4 regions of the Pseudoalteromonas sp. SCSIO 43101 genome follow, and region 3 is predicted to be linked to each of the others. Evidence: predicted binding sites of a transcription regulator. Region 3 holds the regulator's gene; each other region holds the start of a gene.
The links. Region 3 encodes sigma-54, which starts transcription at its own class of promoters, with help from an activator protein. Its sites were predicted from a motif close to GTTGGCACGNNNNTNGNNT; they were not measured.
Positions count from the first base shown of each region.

Region 1: the regulator sigma-54 is predicted to act here: its motif matches at 2,634-2,652, upstream of J8Z25_RS07370 (EF-hand domain-containing protein).
Region 2: the regulator sigma-54 is predicted to act here: its motif matches at 1,770-1,788, upstream of J8Z25_RS04980 (flagellar basal body rod protein FlgF).
Region 4: the regulator sigma-54 is predicted to act here: its motif matches at 2,710-2,728, upstream of fliE (flagellar hook-basal body complex protein FliE).

Region 1 covers NZ_CP072673.1:1,565,595-1,569,792, forward strand. The annotation lists gene J8Z25_RS07350 (putative RNA methyltransferase) at 1-356, opposite strand, end outside; gene J8Z25_RS07355 (energy-coupling factor ABC transporter permease) at 353-1,003, opposite strand; gene xthA (exodeoxyribonuclease III) at 1,000-1,809, opposite strand; gene J8Z25_RS07365 (exonuclease III) at 2,053-2,487, shown strand; gene J8Z25_RS07370 (EF-hand domain-containing protein) at 2,692-3,213, shown strand; gene scpB (SMC-Scp complex subunit ScpB) at 3,345-3,935, shown strand; gene rluB (23S rRNA pseudouridine(2605) synthase RluB) at 3,932-4,198, shown strand, end outside.
Region 2 covers NZ_CP072673.1:1,047,849-1,052,046, forward strand. The annotation lists gene J8Z25_RS04970 (flagellar hook assembly protein FlgD) at 1-257, shown strand, start outside; gene flgE (flagellar hook protein FlgE) at 309-1,661, shown strand; gene J8Z25_RS04980 (flagellar basal body rod protein FlgF) at 1,823-2,587, shown strand; gene flgG (flagellar basal-body rod protein FlgG) at 2,609-3,397, shown strand; gene flgH (flagellar basal body L-ring protein FlgH) at 3,413-4,096, shown strand; gene J8Z25_RS04995 (flagellar basal body P-ring protein FlgI) at 4,109-4,198, shown strand, end outside.
Region 3 covers NZ_CP072673.1:429,690-433,887, reverse strand. The annotation lists gene lptA (lipopolysaccharide transport periplasmic protein LptA) at 1-122, shown strand, start outside; gene lptB (LPS export ABC transporter ATP-binding protein) at 119-844, shown strand; gene J8Z25_RS02095 (RNA polymerase factor sigma-54) at 962-2,458, shown strand; gene hpf (ribosome hibernation promoting factor) at 2,486-2,773, shown strand; gene ptsN (PTS IIA-like nitrogen regulatory protein PtsN) at 2,777-3,229, shown strand; gene rapZ (RNase adapter RapZ) at 3,230-4,075, shown strand; gene J8Z25_RS02075 (HPr family phosphocarrier protein) at 4,091-4,198, shown strand, end outside.
Region 4 covers NZ_CP072673.1:1,066,407-1,070,604, forward strand. The annotation lists gene J8Z25_RS05065 (sensor histidine kinase) at 84-1,196, shown strand; gene J8Z25_RS05070 (sigma-54-dependent transcriptional regulator) at 1,193-2,596, shown strand; gene fliE (flagellar hook-basal body complex protein FliE) at 2,767-3,099, shown strand; gene fliF (flagellar basal-body MS-ring/collar protein FliF) at 3,120-4,198, shown strand, end outside.

The DNA.
Region 1 (4,198 bases), 1.1 Mb from region 3:
GCGGGTTTCGAAATATCGACACCATAGACATCGGCACTCGATTGCGTTGCTATTGCTTGAGTGTAAAAGCCTTCACCACAGCCTAAATCAATCACTGAAGTTGGTTCGAGTGATGTCACTAAATCTGCTAAAGCTTGCTGTAAAAACAAATAGTGCCCGGCACTTAAAAATGCGCGGCGAGCCTGCACCATTTCAAGGTTATCGCCCGGTTGTTTAGACTTTTTATTTTGCACGGGAAGTAAATTGACATAACCCTCTTTGGCGATATCAAAACTGTGATTGTTGTCACAACGGTAAGTTTTGTCGGTTAGAGTAAGTTCAAGTTTGCAAAGCGGGCAGTGATAGTGAAGACTCATGAGTCTAAATAGTCCTTATCATAAAAGGTTTTAACCCAGTGAGGGCGATAGGTGATCATCAAGGTAATGGCCATGCCATTGAGCATTGCTTCAGGAAACCAAATTATGGCACAAAGAATCAGATAGTTTTCTGAAATTTCAATAAAACTGTAATCACCAAGCAAGTAATAAAACACACCACTGGTAAGTATTTTGATACAGGCAATAACAGCAGCGGTTAAAAACGCGCATAAAAAGATATAAATAAAAAAGTGCCTTGGCAGATAGCTATAGCAAAGCACAAAACACAAATAGCTTAACGTAACTGGTAAAAAAGCAGTAAACAATAAATGCACTGGCAGTATTGATACTGGCAGCTGAGCGACTAATACCAAGAGTAAACTTGCAAGAAGGCTTGCAAAAATGGCCAGTCGCCAACCTAAAATCAGGGTCACTGCAGTGACCCCTAAAATATGCAATTCGAGGCCTGGCAATATCCCCGCTTTAATACGCCACAGTACTGCAAGTACTAAAGCACAAGCGAGTACACCAACTTGTCTTATTGGTGTTGCCAATAATTGTGATGCGCTTTGTTTATCGAAACTCAGCCAAAGTATTAAAGCCACACAGCTCCACAAAGGGAGCTGCCATTGCATAGTGTCTATCATGCGTTAAAAGTTGACCAAATTGGGGCATGATCAGATGGCTTTTCGATACCACGTAATTCGTAATCGATGCCAGACTCAACACAACGTTTAGCAAGCGCTGGAGTTGCTAAGATCACATCAATACGTAAACCGCGGTTGTCATCAAAACCTTTTGAGCGGTAATCAAACCACGAATATTGCTCGGTTTTTTCTGGGTAAAGCTCTCGGAATGTATCTTTAAAGCCCCAGTTTAATAAAGTGCTTAGCCATTCACGCTCTTCTGGTTGGAACGAACACTTACCTGTTTTTAACCAGCGCTTACGGTTTGGTTCACCAATACCAATGTCGAGATCGGTCGGTGAAATATTAATGTCGCCCATCACGATAACATCTTGCTCAGGCGTGTGGTTATCTTCTAAATGGGTCATTAAATCTTTGTAGAACTGACGCTTATATGGGAACTTGGTTTCGTGGGCAATATTATCGCCTTGCGGGAAATAGCCATTCATCACCGTTAATTCACGGCCATTTTCTTGTGTCACAGTAACACTGATCATACGGCGCTGTGACTCGTCAGTATCGGTTGCAAAGCCTTTAACGACTGATTTTGGTTCTTGCTTACATAACATAGCCACGCCGTAGTGCGCTTTTTGACCGTGAAAATAAACGTGATAACCCATTTTTTGCACGTCTTCGAGAGGGAAGGCCTCATCATGCACTTTGATTTCTTGTAAGCCAATAATATCTGGTTGATGTTTATCAATTACGGCTTGCAACTGGTGTAAACGGGCGCGCAGGCCGTTAATGTTGAATGAGATTACCTTCATGGTGCACCTATTATTTTTGTTTCAGTGTTTAGCGCAATTCTATCATCAAACTAGGGCTTATTCATGAGCTAATTACGAAAATCAAATTGGGTAAATGTTGATCAATTGCTGCTTAATTTAAAAACATTGTTAACTCACTATTAATTATTAAATTAAATAAATAATTCAGTTGATCTACTTATTTTTGTTTATATAATGCGCGCAAACCATCCGTTCATATTATGTACTATTTAAAGGTAAACCATGAAAAAACAATTAGTGATGCTTTCTCTTGCATGTATCTCATTTGGCTCATTAGCAAGCAACCCGCACTACTTTTCAGCTGATAACCGTATTGAATCTAAGTTATGTAGCTTAAGTGCGAATGAAGGGTTTACCGCTGCACGTAAAGAAGCAGCAAAGCATGGCATTTCAATGTCGCGTTTTTCAAAAAGCATTTTATGCAACGGTACTGACATCCGTGACATTGCTAAAAAGGCACAATCACAAAATTCAGCATCAAAAGCAGCAGTTGAAGTGTTTGCTAAAAATGAGCAAAAAGAAACTCAACTTTGTATCACAGCACTTAAAAAAGGTTTAACACCTGTGCGTGAAAAAATTGGTAACTTAAACACCTTAAAATGTAATGGCGAAGCTGTAACAGACTTCGTTAAGCGTTACCAAAACGCAGCTATCTAATAGCGATATTATGGCTATATGGAAAAGCGCTCATATGAGCGCTTTTTTATGAAAAAATTACAGCAAGCTATGAAAAGCTTGCTAAATCATAGGCTTAACCTTAGCTTAACTGTTTTCTAAGTGCTTGATTTTAGTCAGTAAGACATTTTGGCATTCAACTTGTAATAGTCAAAGTGAATCTAATCGACTACAAGGAAATGTCTTATGAACAAGTTAACTCTAGCATCAACAATTTTGGCAGCATTAAGCCTATCAGCATGTTCTGCAAGTAACTCTTTAGCAAAAATCGACAGTGATTTTGGTAGCCTAGATAATGACAATGACGGTTATATCTCTAAAGTAGAAGCTGATGACGATGCAATTTGGGATCATTTTTCAAATATCGATACCAACATGGATGAGCAAATTAGCCGCACTGAATTTAATACTTATATGCAGTTAAATACAGGTAAAGTGGCAACTGATAGCGAGGTGTCTGAATCAGCATTTAAAGCAGAAATCGCTAGATTTGACCGCATCGAAAATGACTTTAAATCGTTAGATAACGATAAAAATGGTTATGTATCAATTGAAGAAGCAGATGACGACGACATCGCAAATCATTTTGGCTATATGGATAGCAACAAAGATAAGCGTGTAAGTCGTACTGAATTTATCAACTACATTAGCAAATATGGCAGCGATGTTGCCGAAGATGATGCCCTTGAAATGGTTAAAAACAGCTAATTTCATTATTCATTTTTGAAATATCCCCCAAAGCCAGTGTTTTACACTGGCTTTTTTATAATAATTTTTCCAACCTTGGCTGACTTCTGTCATAATAGAGCGTTAGTGATTTAAAATGACCTTTAGTAACGATGGCCACAAAACGTATCAGTGATGAACAGTTAGTCGAAATCATAGAAGCTGCGATTTTTGTTGCTGGAAAACCCGTGTCTAAACGGCATTTAAAAGAAACAGTATTAGCTGATTTAAGCGTATCTATGCCACGCATTAATAATGCAATTGAACAGATTCAAACGCATTATCAAACCAGAGGTATCAAGCTTGTTGCAGTAGGTAGCGGTTATAGATTTCAGGCCTGTGCGAGTTTAGCACCTTGGCTGGCAAACTTATGGCAAGAGCGCGCACCTAAATACTCAAGAGCACTATTAGAAACTTTATCCTTGATTGCCTACAGGCAACCTATTACCCGTGGTGAAATTGAACAAGTACGGGGAGTAACCGTTGGCTCAGGGATTATTAAAACCTTATTAGAAAGAGAGTGGGTAAGGGTTGTGGGCCACAAAGAAGTGCCAGGTCGCCCTGCTTTGTATGCAACAACATCCGCTTTCTTAGACTATTTTTCATTAGCTGGTTTAGATGAATTACCACCATTACCTGAACTTCAGGAGAGTAAAATCAACCAGCTATTGAGCGATCCTTCTGTGAGAGAACTATCTGAATGAGTAATTTAGAAACTGAAAAGTTACAAAAAGTATTAGCCCGTGCAGGCGTGGGTTCACGTCGTGAAATGGAAAAATACATCGATGCCAATCGCGTGAGCGTGAATGGTAAAGTGGCGCGTTTAGGCGACCGTGTAGAAACAACCGATGTGATTCGTGTTGACGGTCACGTGGTAAAAATTGAAGACAAAGCTGACCGTATTTGTCGTGTGCTTATGTATAACAAACCAGAAGGTGAGTTATGTACACGTAAAGATCCGGAAGGC
Region 2 (4,198 bases), 620 kb from region 3:
TGCGCACGATTGAATTAGGTTCGCAGTCAGCGGGTGCACTTCGTTTTGAATGGGATGGTAAAGATAACGATGGCAATGTACTCCCTGAAGGTGAGTATGACATCAGTGCTGAAGGCTTTGTAAATGGAGACTACAGCAGTATGCCAATGGCGACCTTTAAGAATATTGAAAGTGTCAATATTAATGGCGCCAGCGGCATTATCGTAAATACAAAAGAGGGTGCGGTTAGGCTAACTGATATAGCTGAAATCGCATAAGTAAAAAAGGTTTGGGTTAGCTTAGGCTAAGAGATAGGTTAGAGGTGAGTTATGAGCTTCAATATTGCATTAACAGGCTTAGCAGCCGCGCAAAAAGATTTAGACGTTACAGCAAATAACATTGCTAACGTCAATACCACGGGCTTTAAGGAGTCTCGTGCAGAGTTCGCTGATGTGTACGCATCATCAGTATTTAGTTCTGGTAAAACAAAAAATGGTGACGGTGTAAGAACAACAATGGTGGCACAACAATTCCATCAAGGTTCATTATCTTTCACTAATAACTCACTGGACTTAGCAATTACTGGTGAAGGTTACTTTGCCATGGCAAATGACCTAGGTGCACAAGATTTTACATATACTCGTGCTGGTGCGTTCAAACTTAATAAAGACAACTTTATTGTGGATGCTAGCGGAAACTACTTACAAGGTTTCCCTGTTGATGAAGCAACGGGTGATACAACTTCTGTTAGTTTAAGCACATCTTCTGCGCTACAAATTCCTGATGCATCAGGTTCTCCACGCGCTACGACCAATGTTTATTCGTCGTTTAACTTAGATTCTCGTGCATTAACGCCAGCAGTTACACCATTTGACCCAGAGACAAGTGCGTCGTACAACAGTTCAACATCAACCACGGTGTATGATTCTTTAGGTGAGCCACACATTTTACAGTTCTTCTTTGTTAAAACTGACGCAGCAGTGACTGGTAATGATAATGAATGGCAAGTGTTTGCAACACTTGATGAAAAGCCGTTTGCTGCTAATGGTACTGAGCAAACTGCGTCGCCATATACACCTATTTCAACTTTTCAGTTTGACTCAAGTGGTTTACCACAAAGCACAGATGGGACTGCAAATACGGATGCTACGTTTAATCCATTAACAATACCTTCAGGCGGTATATCTGGTTTACTGTCTAATGGTGCGAGTTTCCCTGATGATGTAAACATTAACTGGCGCGATGAAGCTGGTACAACGAATAAAATACCGACTCAATATGCAAGTAACTTTGAAGTGAAAGCGCTTGAGCAAGATGGTGCGACTGTTGGTCGTCTATCAGGTATCGATATTGGTACCGATGGTAAAATTGTTGCTTCATACAGTAATGGTGATACTTCTTTCCTTGGCCAAGTTGCGATGGTACGTTTTTCGAACTCACAAGGCTTGCAACAAGTAGGTAATACTGCTTGGAAGAAGAGTTTAACATCAGGTGAGCCGATTGCTGGCGAACCAGCTTCAGGTACTTTAGGTTCAATTAACTCATCTGCGCTTGAGCAGTCGAATGTTAACTTAACTAGTGAACTTGTTGATTTGATCAGTGCGCAGCGTAACTTCCAGGCAAATTCACGTGCGCTTGAGGTTAACTCAACACTACAACAAAATATCCTACAGATCCGTTAATTTTAGCGGCTCTAAGCTAAATCCGACACGAAGGCTGCTCCCTCTATTGGCAGCCTTTTTTCATTTTACCGACCTCATTTTTCTTTCCTATTTTAGCGTCAATTTTACTTTGGCACTTTTATTGCATTTCTTAGTTATCGTATTTTTAGTGAGTCAATGTTATGGACAAAATGGTCTACATTGCCATGTCGGGTGCAAAGCAAAGTTTGCGAGGTCTTGAACTCAAGGCCAACAATCTTGCTAATGCTAACACCACTGGCTTTAAAGCTGATTTTGCACAAGCTCGCTCTATGCAAGCCTTCGGTGAAGGTTTGCCATCTAGGGTGTTTGCAATGCAAGAACGCCCTGGATCTAATATGGAATCGGGTGGCTTTGTTGAAACTGGCCGCGAGCTTGATATCGCGATGAGTGACCGTGGTTGGTTGAGTGTACAAGATGCATCAGGCAATGAGGCGTACACCAAAACTGGCACATTAAACATTACTCCAGATGGCGCGTTGATCACTAGCCACGGCCGTCAAGTAATTGGCGAAGGTGGTCCAATTATTTTGCCGTTACCTATCGAGAAAGTTGAGTTTAGTGAAGATGGCGCTATTCAGGTTCGCCCACAAGGTGCGCCTGCTAACTTTTTAGAAGTAGTTGATCGGCTGAAAGTGATTGAGGCTGATAACACTCAGCTTGAAAAAGGTAATGACGGATTATTCCGACCAAAAGAAGATATGTTGGTAAATGATCTATGTGGTTTTTGTGATATTTCACCGAACGTGAAAGTACTGTCGGGAACGCTTGAGATGTCGAATGTAAACCCAGTGCATGAAATGGTCGACATGATCAGCAATCAACGCCAATTTGAATTACAAGTTAAATTGATGAAAATAGCCGAAGAGCTCGATGAGCGTCAAGATCAGCTGTTACGCATTGTTTAAGATGACTGAGAGGGTAGAGTTATGAATCCTGCATTATGGATCAGTAAAACCGGGCTTGACGCCCAGCAAACCGATATTTCGGTGATCTCAAATAATCTCGCGAATGCCAGCACGGTCGGTTACAAAAAAAGCCGCGCCGTATTTGAAGATTTACTATATCAAAACATTAACCAACCAGGTGGTCGTTCGTCACAAGACACTGAAATGCCATCGGGCTTAATGCTAGGTGCCGGTGCCAAAGTGGTTGCTAACCAAAAGAACTTTTCACAAGGTAACATGCTTACCACAGAAAATTCATTGGATTGGATGATTTCAGGTCCTGGTTTTTTTGAAGTGCAATTACCTGATGGAAATATTGCCTATTCACGTAATGGTCAATTCACAACTGACGAAGATGGTCGAATTGTGACATCGGGAGCGGGTTTTCCCTTGCAGCCTGAAATGAATGTTCCAGATGATGCACAATCAATCACTGTTTCGCAAGACGGTGAAGTGTCAGTTCGTATCGCAGGGCAACCAGACAATGTGGTAATTGGTCAGCTAACTATTAGTGATTTTATTAATCCATCGGGTCTTGAGCCCATGGGGCAAAACTTATACACAGAAACCGCTGTTAGTGGTGCGCCTGTGCAAGGTAACCCAGGTATCGATGGTTTAGGCAGTGTGGTTCAAGGTTCTCTTGAAACGTCTAACGTGAATGTGACAGAAGAGCTCGTTAACTTGATTGAAACACAACGAATTTATGAAATGAATTCAAAAGTGATTTCAGCGGTTGATGAAATGCTTAGTTACATTAATCAGCAGCTTTAATGGGTAGGAGGCAGCATGCGTAATATTATCTTAGTCACATCGGCAGCATTAATGCTGGGTGGTTGTATGACAACGCAAAATCATCATGTGGTTCAGGATGACCCTTACTATGCGCCTATGTACCCGGAGCCTACAACAGAGCCTATGGTACCAACGGGGTCGTTGTTTGATAGTTATTCATCAAATGACTTGTACTCAGATAAAAAGGCTCTACGCGCTGGCGATATCATCACTGTTAAATTGCAAGAGTCTACTCAAGCGACCAAAGCAGCTAAAACCGAAACAGATAAAGAAACGGATGCGAGTTTAGATCCAGTAATTGGTCTGGGAGGTAATCCAGTTAACATTGGTGGTGATAGTATTCAATTTGGTATTGGCTCGGGGGCATCGTTTAAAGGTGACTCAAAGTCTAATCAATCAAACAGCTTATTTGGTGATATTTCTGTCAACGTGATGCGTGTTTTACCCAATGGAAACTTAGTTATTCGCGGTGAAAAATGGCTTACGTTGAACACTGGCGAAGAGTTTATTCGCCTTGAAGGCTTAGTTCGTCCAGAAGATGTTTCAGCTAGTAATACAGTAACATCAAACCGAATTGCCAATGCGCGAATTCAATATTCAGGTAAAGGGCAAATTCAAGAAACACAAAGCGCAGGTTGGCTGTCTCGTTTCTTTAGTAGTTCGCTTTTCCCATTTTAGAGGAACAAAGTCATGAATGGGTTTAAATACATCATCGCTCTTTGCTTAATTAGCCTGCAGTTTTCTGCACAGGCTGAGCGAGTCAAAGATGTATCTATGGTT
Region 3 (4,198 bases):
GCATTACCTATGATATGGCTCAGCAGCTTATCAGTGCTGAAAAAGACGAAAACTCATCAGATCGTGTACACACTATTTTAGTACCTGTTGAAAATAAAAAAGACAATAAAGGCCAACCATGAGCACATTAAAAGCAGAGCTTTTAGCTAAGAGCTACAAAGGCCGCCAAGTGGTTAAAAATGTCGGTCTGGAAGTTGAAGCAGGCAGTATTGTTGGCTTGCTTGGCCCAAATGGTGCTGGTAAAACCACGACTTTTTACATGATTGTAGGCCTAGTTCCGAGCGACAAAGGTAAAATTAGCATCGATGATAACGATATTACCCTTTTGCCAATGCACAGCCGTGCGAGGTTGGGTATTGGTTATCTACCGCAAGAATCTTCGATTTTTCGAAAGTTAACAGTTTACCAAAACTTGATGGCTATTTTAGAGACTCGTAAAGATCTAAATAAAACCACGCGGGAAGAAACTCTAAATAGCTTATTAGATGAATTTAGCATCCAACACATCCGTGATAGTCAAGGTATGGCGCTATCTGGTGGTGAACGTCGCCGCGTTGAAATTGCTCGCGCATTAGCCGCTAATCCTAAATTTATCCTTTTAGATGAGCCTTTTGCTGGTGTTGATCCAATTTCAGTGTTAGATATAAAGAAAATTATTGAGCACCTAAAAAATCGTGGTATTGGTGTACTAATTACTGACCATAATGTTCGAGAAACCCTTGATGTTTGTGAAAAAGCCTACATTGTTTCTCATGGGGAGCTAATTGCATCAGGCACACCTGAGCACGTATTAGCTGACCAAACTGTACGCGATGTTTATCTAGGCGAGCAATTTAGGCTGTAACCATTACGCCACCGACTAGAGCATCTGCTAGACTTATAACAATGACAATAAATCGATAATAACTTAACTGTCTTTGCACAGTTATCGATAACTTAAAAAAAGGATTGTTAGGGATACATGAGGCAATCATTACAGCTGCGCATGGGCCAGCAACTTACAATGACTCCACAACTGCAACAAGCTATTCGTTTGTTGCAGCTCAGTACATTGGATCTCCAACAAGAAATTCAAGAGGCGCTAGATAGTAACCCTTTACTTGAAGTGGAAGAAGCGGATTACAACGAAGAAAGCATCGGCAAAAATGAGCAAAAAGCTGAATCTGACGATGTGCAAGTCAGCGCTTCTGCAGACGAAGCACCTAGCGAATATGAACAAGAAAGCAGTGATGCTCTAAATAAAGACACTGTAAGTGACGATTTAGCCATGGATGTTACATGGGATGAGTACATGAGTGCCGCTCCATCAACATCATCAGGGCCAATGCCAGAAGATGAATCTATTTATCAAGGTGCATCGACCGAAACCCTTCACGAATACCTTATGTGGCAATTACAGCTAACTCCCTTTAGTCCGACTGATGAAGCGATTGCTGTGGCAATTGTTGAGGCTATCGATGACTCTGGTATTTTAACGGTAAGCTGTGAAGATATCGTCGAGAGCTTTAATCAAAATAGTGATGAAGAAGAAATCGAACTTGATGAAGTCGAAGCGGTCCTAAAGAGAATTCAATTGTTTGATCCTGTCGGTATTGGGGCGCGTAGTTTACAGGAATGCCTGTGTATTCAACTTCGCCAATTCGATGCAAACACGCCATATTTAGCTGAAACTAAAATGGTTTTATCTGAGCATATCGAATTATTAGCGAGTCGCGACTATCGAACTTTGATGAAAAAGACTAAGCTTAAAGAAAATGAGCTTAAAGAAGTAATGACGCTAATTCACAGCTTAAACCCTAAGCCTGCGGATAGCATAGTACGCGAAGAGTCTGAGTACGTCATACCTGATGTATCAGTGAAAAAAGTAAAAGGTCGCTGGGTGGTTGAGTTAAACCCAGATAGTATGCCAAAGATTAGAGTGAACAGCCAATATGCGGCTATGTCTCGCTCTGTTAAATCAAGTAGCGACAGCCAATTTATTCGCTCTCACTTACAAGAAGCAAAGTGGTTTATTAAGAGCTTAGAAAGCCGTAACGATACACTATTAAAAGTGACCAACTGTATCGTTCAACAACAACAAGCTTTCTTTGAGCATGGCCCAGAAGCAATGAAGCCGATGGTGCTAAATGATGTTGCTGAAATGGTCGAAATGCATGAATCGACGATTTCACGAGTAACAACGCAAAAATATATGCATACCCCTAGGGGTATTTTTGAGTTGAAATATTTCTTCTCAAGCCATGTCAGCACTGAAAATGGTGGTGAGTGTTCTTCAACAGCAATACGCGCTTTAATCAAGAAGTTAGTCGCTGCAGAAAACTCGGCTAAACCATTGAGTGATAGCAAAATTGCAGATATATTGGCTGAGCAAGGAATTAAAGTAGCTAGACGTACAATTGCAAAATATCGTGAGTCTCTAGCAATACCTCCGTCTAATCAGCGTAAGAGTTTGATTTAGACGTTTTACATAGAAGGAAAAATGCTTATGCAACTAAATTTAACTGGTCGTCATGTAGAAATCACTGATTCATTAAGAGACTATGTAAACACCAAGTTTGCGAAACTAGAAAGGCATTTTGACCATATTAATAATGTTCATGTCATTCTAGATGTAGAAAAATTAAGCCAAAAAGCAGAAGCAACTTTACATGTAAACGGAGGCGAATTGTTCGCTTCTACAGAACATCAAGATATGTACGCAGCCATTGACTCGTTGATCGATAAGCTTGATCGCCAAGTCATTAAACACAAAGAGAAATTAGCTCGACATTAAATTATGAAACTAAGTTCACTTACTAATCAGGACTGCAGCAAAGCTGCGGTCCTTTTTAATAGCAAAAAAAGAATTCTTGAATATATCAGCGAACTGGCTCACCAGCAGCTTCCTCATTTATCTCAACAAGATATCCTAAATGCTTTACTCAACCGAGAGAAGCTAGGTAGCACTGGTATTGGCCGAGGTATTGCTATTCCACATGGCCGAATGAGTGGCGCCGATGAACCTCAGGCGTTTGTCATAGTGAGTGAATCCCCAATCAATTTTGATGCAATTGATAATCGCCCTGTTGACATTTTTGTAGCACTCATCGTACCAGATGGTGACTCTCAGCTTCATCTAAAGACCTTATCAACAATTGCTGATAGACTTAAAGATAAAGAGTTTTGTAAACAGCTGCGTAGTGCTACTACCGATCAGCAACTGTTTCAGGTTATATCAGCAGAGGCATAAATGGAATTAATCATTATCAGCGGTCGCTCAGGCTCAGGTAAATCGGTCGCTTTACGAGTACTTGAAGACTTAGGTTATTATTGCGTTGATAATATTCCAGTCAATTTACTGCCTTCGCTCGTGCGTAGCGTATCAGATAACTACGATAAAATAGCGGTCAGTATTGATGTGCGTAACCTTCCAAAAGAGCAGCAAGAATTTAATGATATTCTTGAGTACCTTCCAGGTTTCGCAAATCCAACACTTTTTTACTTAGACAGTGATGACCAAACCCTGATAAAACGCTTTTCAGAGACTCGTCGTTTACACCCATTATCCATTGATTCTTTGCCACTTGATCTGGCCATTAAACAAGAAAAAGTCTTACTCGATGTGTTGATCACTCGTGCTGATTTTATGATTGATACCACAGATCTCAGTGTTCATCAGTTAGCTGAATCAATTCGCGAAAAGATTTTGGGTAAAAAGGATAAAAAACTGATTATCACTTTTATGTCTTTCGGCTTTAAACACGGTATTCCAAAAGAAGCTGATTACGTATTTGATGCACGTTTTTTACCTAACCCACACTGGGAACCTGATTTGAAGCCGCTAACGGGTCTAGATCAACCAGTAAAAGATTACTTAGCTAGCCACAGCATAGTGCAAAAGTTCACATGGCAAATTCAAACATTTGTACAAACATGGCTACCACATTTAGAGCGTAACAACCGAAGTTACCTTACCATTGCCATTGGTTGTACTGGTGGCCAACATCGCTCTGTTTACTTAGCGCAAACAATTGGTGAGAGTTTTGCTAAAAGCCATGACAATGTAAAAATTCGCCACCGTGAACAAGACATTTAATTAGGCACTATTATAATGCGCGCTGAAGATACCTTTTTAATTCAAAACAAACTCGGCTTACATGCTCGCGCAGCCACTGTTTTAGCCCAATTAGCACTACAATTTGATGCTAAAATTACGCTT
Region 4 (4,198 bases), 640 kb from region 3:
TTAATTTATTGAAATAAAACAAAAATAAATTTGGTACGAATTGTGCATTCAGCTAGGTAGACACGATTTTTTGAGTATTGATTATGGCCTTAGCAAATGTCCTAAAACCACAATTTATCACAGCCAAACAATATAACCCATGCTTACTACAAGAAGAGTATGTGGGTGAGTTGAGCGAGTTGCGCCAACAAGCCAGCTGGTTGGGTCATTTGGTGGATACTATGCCCGCAGGTGTAGTTGTTTTAGATGGCCGAGGTATGATCGCGAAAGCAAATCAAATTGCCATTGATATGCTAGGTGAGCCCCTTGAAGGTGAAAAGTGGTTTAGCGTTATTCAACGTTCATTTCGACCACAACAAGATGATGGGCATGAAGTATCACTCAAAGATGGTCGTTTAATTAAGCTTGATATTACTGCGCTTGCCCCAGAGCCAGGACAGTTAATTTTAATGACAGATTTAACTGAAACCAGACGTTTACAAAAGCGGATGGCACATATGCAGCGCTTAAGTGCGCTTGGCAAAATGGTTGCTTCGCTTGCTCATCAAGTCAGGACGCCGCTATCTGCTGCCATGTTATATGCCGCAAATTTAGGCTCAAAGCGTCTCCCAGAAAGTTCTCGTGGTAATTTTCATACAAAGCTAATGTCGCGTTTAAAAGATTTAGAAACCCAAGTGAATGACATGCTGTTATTTGCCAAAAGTGGCGAGCAACAAGTGGTTGAAAGTGTGTCGATGCAGCAGTTACTTAATGAAGTAAAAGCGGGTGCTGATGCTATGGTTGCTCAAAATAACAGTAAACTTAGCGTGAACTTACCAGAGCCAGATATTGAAATTGTGGGTAATAAAACCGCTCTGGCGAGCGCTATTCAAAACCTGATCCATAACAGTATACAAATCATTGGCTCTGAGGCTGTGGTAACACTGAGTGCTGAGCGTGACGAAACTAGCGAAAACTGTGTTCGCATCAGTGTCAGTGATAATGGCCCAGGTGTTGATTTACGCCATGCCAACAAATTATTCGAACCTTTTTACACTACCAAAAGCCAAGGCACGGGGCTTGGACTTGCAGTTGTAAGTTCAGTCGCCAATGCGCACCAAGGACGGGTTGAAGTGACTAATAATGCTCATGGGGGAGCATGTTTTAGTTTGATCTTGCCAATTAGTGCAGAACCAATGTCAGCGGAGGCAAAATGAATACTAACTCTATTTTAGTCGTTGAAGACGACGCAGGCTTACGAGAAGCGCTAATCGATACCCTTGAAATGTCGGGGATTGATTGCGTTGCTGCAGATAGCGCTGAACAAGCGATGATCTTGCTTAAGCAAAATAGCTATTCATTGGTTGTTAGCGACGTGCAAATGGGCGCTATGAGCGGCCTTGACCTACTACGTAGCATTAAACTTAATTATCCTGAGCTGCCGGTATTAATGATGACGGCCTATGCCACCATTGATGATGCTGTAGAAGCAATGCGTCTAGGCGCGATTGATTACATGGCAAAACCGTTTGCCCCTGAAGTGCTACTTAACATGGTGAGCCGTTATTTGCCTGAAAAGGAAAAAGAAACTGATGGCCCAATTGTTGCCGATCCATCGAGCATTAAGTTATTAGAACTTGCGAGTAAAGTTGCGCGCTCCGATGCCAGTGTTATGGTACTCGGCCCAAGTGGCTCGGGTAAAGAAGTGTTGGCTCGTTTTATCCACGACAAATCAAATCGTAGCGATGCCCCCTTTGTTGCTATTAACTGCGCGGCTATTCCGGAAAATATGCTTGAAGCAACCTTATTTGGTTACGAAAAAGGGGCGTTTACCGGCGCTATTCAAGCCTGTCCTGGTAAATTTGAGCAAGCTCAAGGTGGTACCATCTTACTTGATGAAATTACTGAGATGGATTTAGGCTTACAAGCTAAATTACTGCGTGTACTTCAAGAGCGCGAAGTAGAGCGCTTAGGCGGACGTAAAACTATTGAACTTGATGTTCGCGTACTCGCCACAAGTAACCGAGATTTAAAAGAAGCGGTGAGCGAAAATCTATTTAGAGAAGATTTATATTATCGCTTAAATGTGTTCCCGCTAATGTGGAAACCACTAGCTGAGCGTCCTGGCGATATTATTGTATTGGCTGAGCATTTGATAGAGCGTCATTGCCTTAAAAGTAAAGAGCCTATCGCTCAACTAAGTGAGAGTGCGAAACAAAAGCTGCTATCGCATGCTTGGCCAGGTAACGTACGAGAGCTTGATAACGTTATTCAACGGGCGTTGATATTATGTGATGGTAATAGTATTCATCAAGACGATGTTTTTATTGAAGAGTTGTTATCTGCGGATATCAAGCCAGTCGCTACGCCATCACACAATGCACCGGCTTATCAAGAGCAGCCTGTAGAGGTTAATTTAGATACCGTGCCACAAGTAAGCGAGCAAGGTAATTACAAAGACGAGCTGAAAGATAAAGAGCATCGTATTATTTTAGAAACCTTAGCGCGCTGTAATGGTAAGCGTAAAGAGGTTGCAGAAACCTTAGGTATTAGTCCACGCACTTTACGTTATAAACTGGCGCAAATGCGAGACTTAGGTATAGCCTTACCTGCATAGATTCCTTCCAAAAAGTTAAGCAAACAAGCTCACATTTTTGTGAGCTTGTTTGCTGTCAAAACTCTGACAAACCAAGATTGCTGTTTAAGCTGTTGAAATTGTTGTGTTTATTTTGTGGCACGGTTTGTGCTTTATCAGTTCATAAGTAAACTGCATTGTCAGAGAGTATTATGAAAGTTCAAAACAGCGCATTATTTCAAGAAATGCAATCTATGGCCTTAGAAGCAGGCCGTAGCAACTCAATTAATAATTTACCAACACAAACTCAGCCAACATCGTCGGCACAGTTTGGTGATTTACTTACTAATGCACTTGATACAGTGAATGGCTTACAACAAGACGCTAAGCAAAAAGTAACGGCAATGGAAATGGGCGACCGCAGTGTTTCTTTAGCTGATGTGATGATTGCTTCGCAAAAGTCATCAGTGGCATTTGAAGCAACGGTTCAGGTTCGAAACAAACTTGTTGAAGCTTATAAAGAAATCATGAACATGCCTGTGTAACTAGGTAGTGGAGAATTATTGTGGCGCAATCTAATCAATCAACTGATCTAGCCTTAGCAGGCGGTGGTATCGATTCAACCGATACCGATGATCAACAAGAGCAAAAGTCAGGCTACCTAAGTGCCTTAAACGGAGTAGACGTTTTACGTCAGGTTACCTTAGTGATTGCTTTGGCAATCTGTTTGGCTATCGCAATTTTCATTATTATTTGGGCTCGTCAGCCAGATATGCGTCCGCTTGGTAAAATGCCAACGGAAGAGCTTATTCAAACGTTGGACTTTTTAGACGCTCAAAAGATTGATTACGAACTCGATGGTAACGTCATCTCTGTTGAAGAAGGTGAATACCAAAACATAAAGCTATTGATGGCTCGTGAAGGCCTAGAGCAAGCGCCAAGCTCAGGTACTGACATCATCATGCAAGACATGGGATTTGGTGTAAGCCAACGCCTTGAACGTGAACGTTTAAAACATGGTCGTGAGCAACAGCTTGCGCGTACCATCGAAGAGCTAAAAAATGTTACTCGCGCCAAAGTACTTTTAGCTATTCCAAAAGAAAACGTATTCGCTCGTCGCGAAAAACAGCCCTCAGCTACAGTAGTGCTAACCTTAAAACGTGGCCGTTCGCTTGATGGTGAAGAAGTTGACTCAGTGGTTGATATTGTTGCCTCAGCGGTACAAGGTTTATCGCCAGAGCGTGTTACCGTGACTGATCAAAATGGTCGCTTACTTAATTCTGGTTCACAAAACTCACTCGCGGCACGCTCTCGTAAAGAGTATGAAATTGAGCGTAAGCGTGAAGAAGAGTACTTAAATAAAATCGATAGTATTCTAATTCCTGTAGTGGGCCTAGGTAACTATACTGCACAAGTCGATTTAAACATGGATTTCAGCGCAGTTGAAGAAACACAAAAACGTTATAACCCAGATTTACCGGCAGTGCGCAGTGAAACAACTTTCGAAGAAAATAACATAGGTGGCCTCGCTGTCGGCATTCCTGGTGCGCTAACTAATCAGCCGCCAGTAAACTCTAATATTCCTGAAATTGCTGGCCAAGGTAGTGCGGGTTCAGCAACGAATCCTAGTCGTTCGCATAAAGA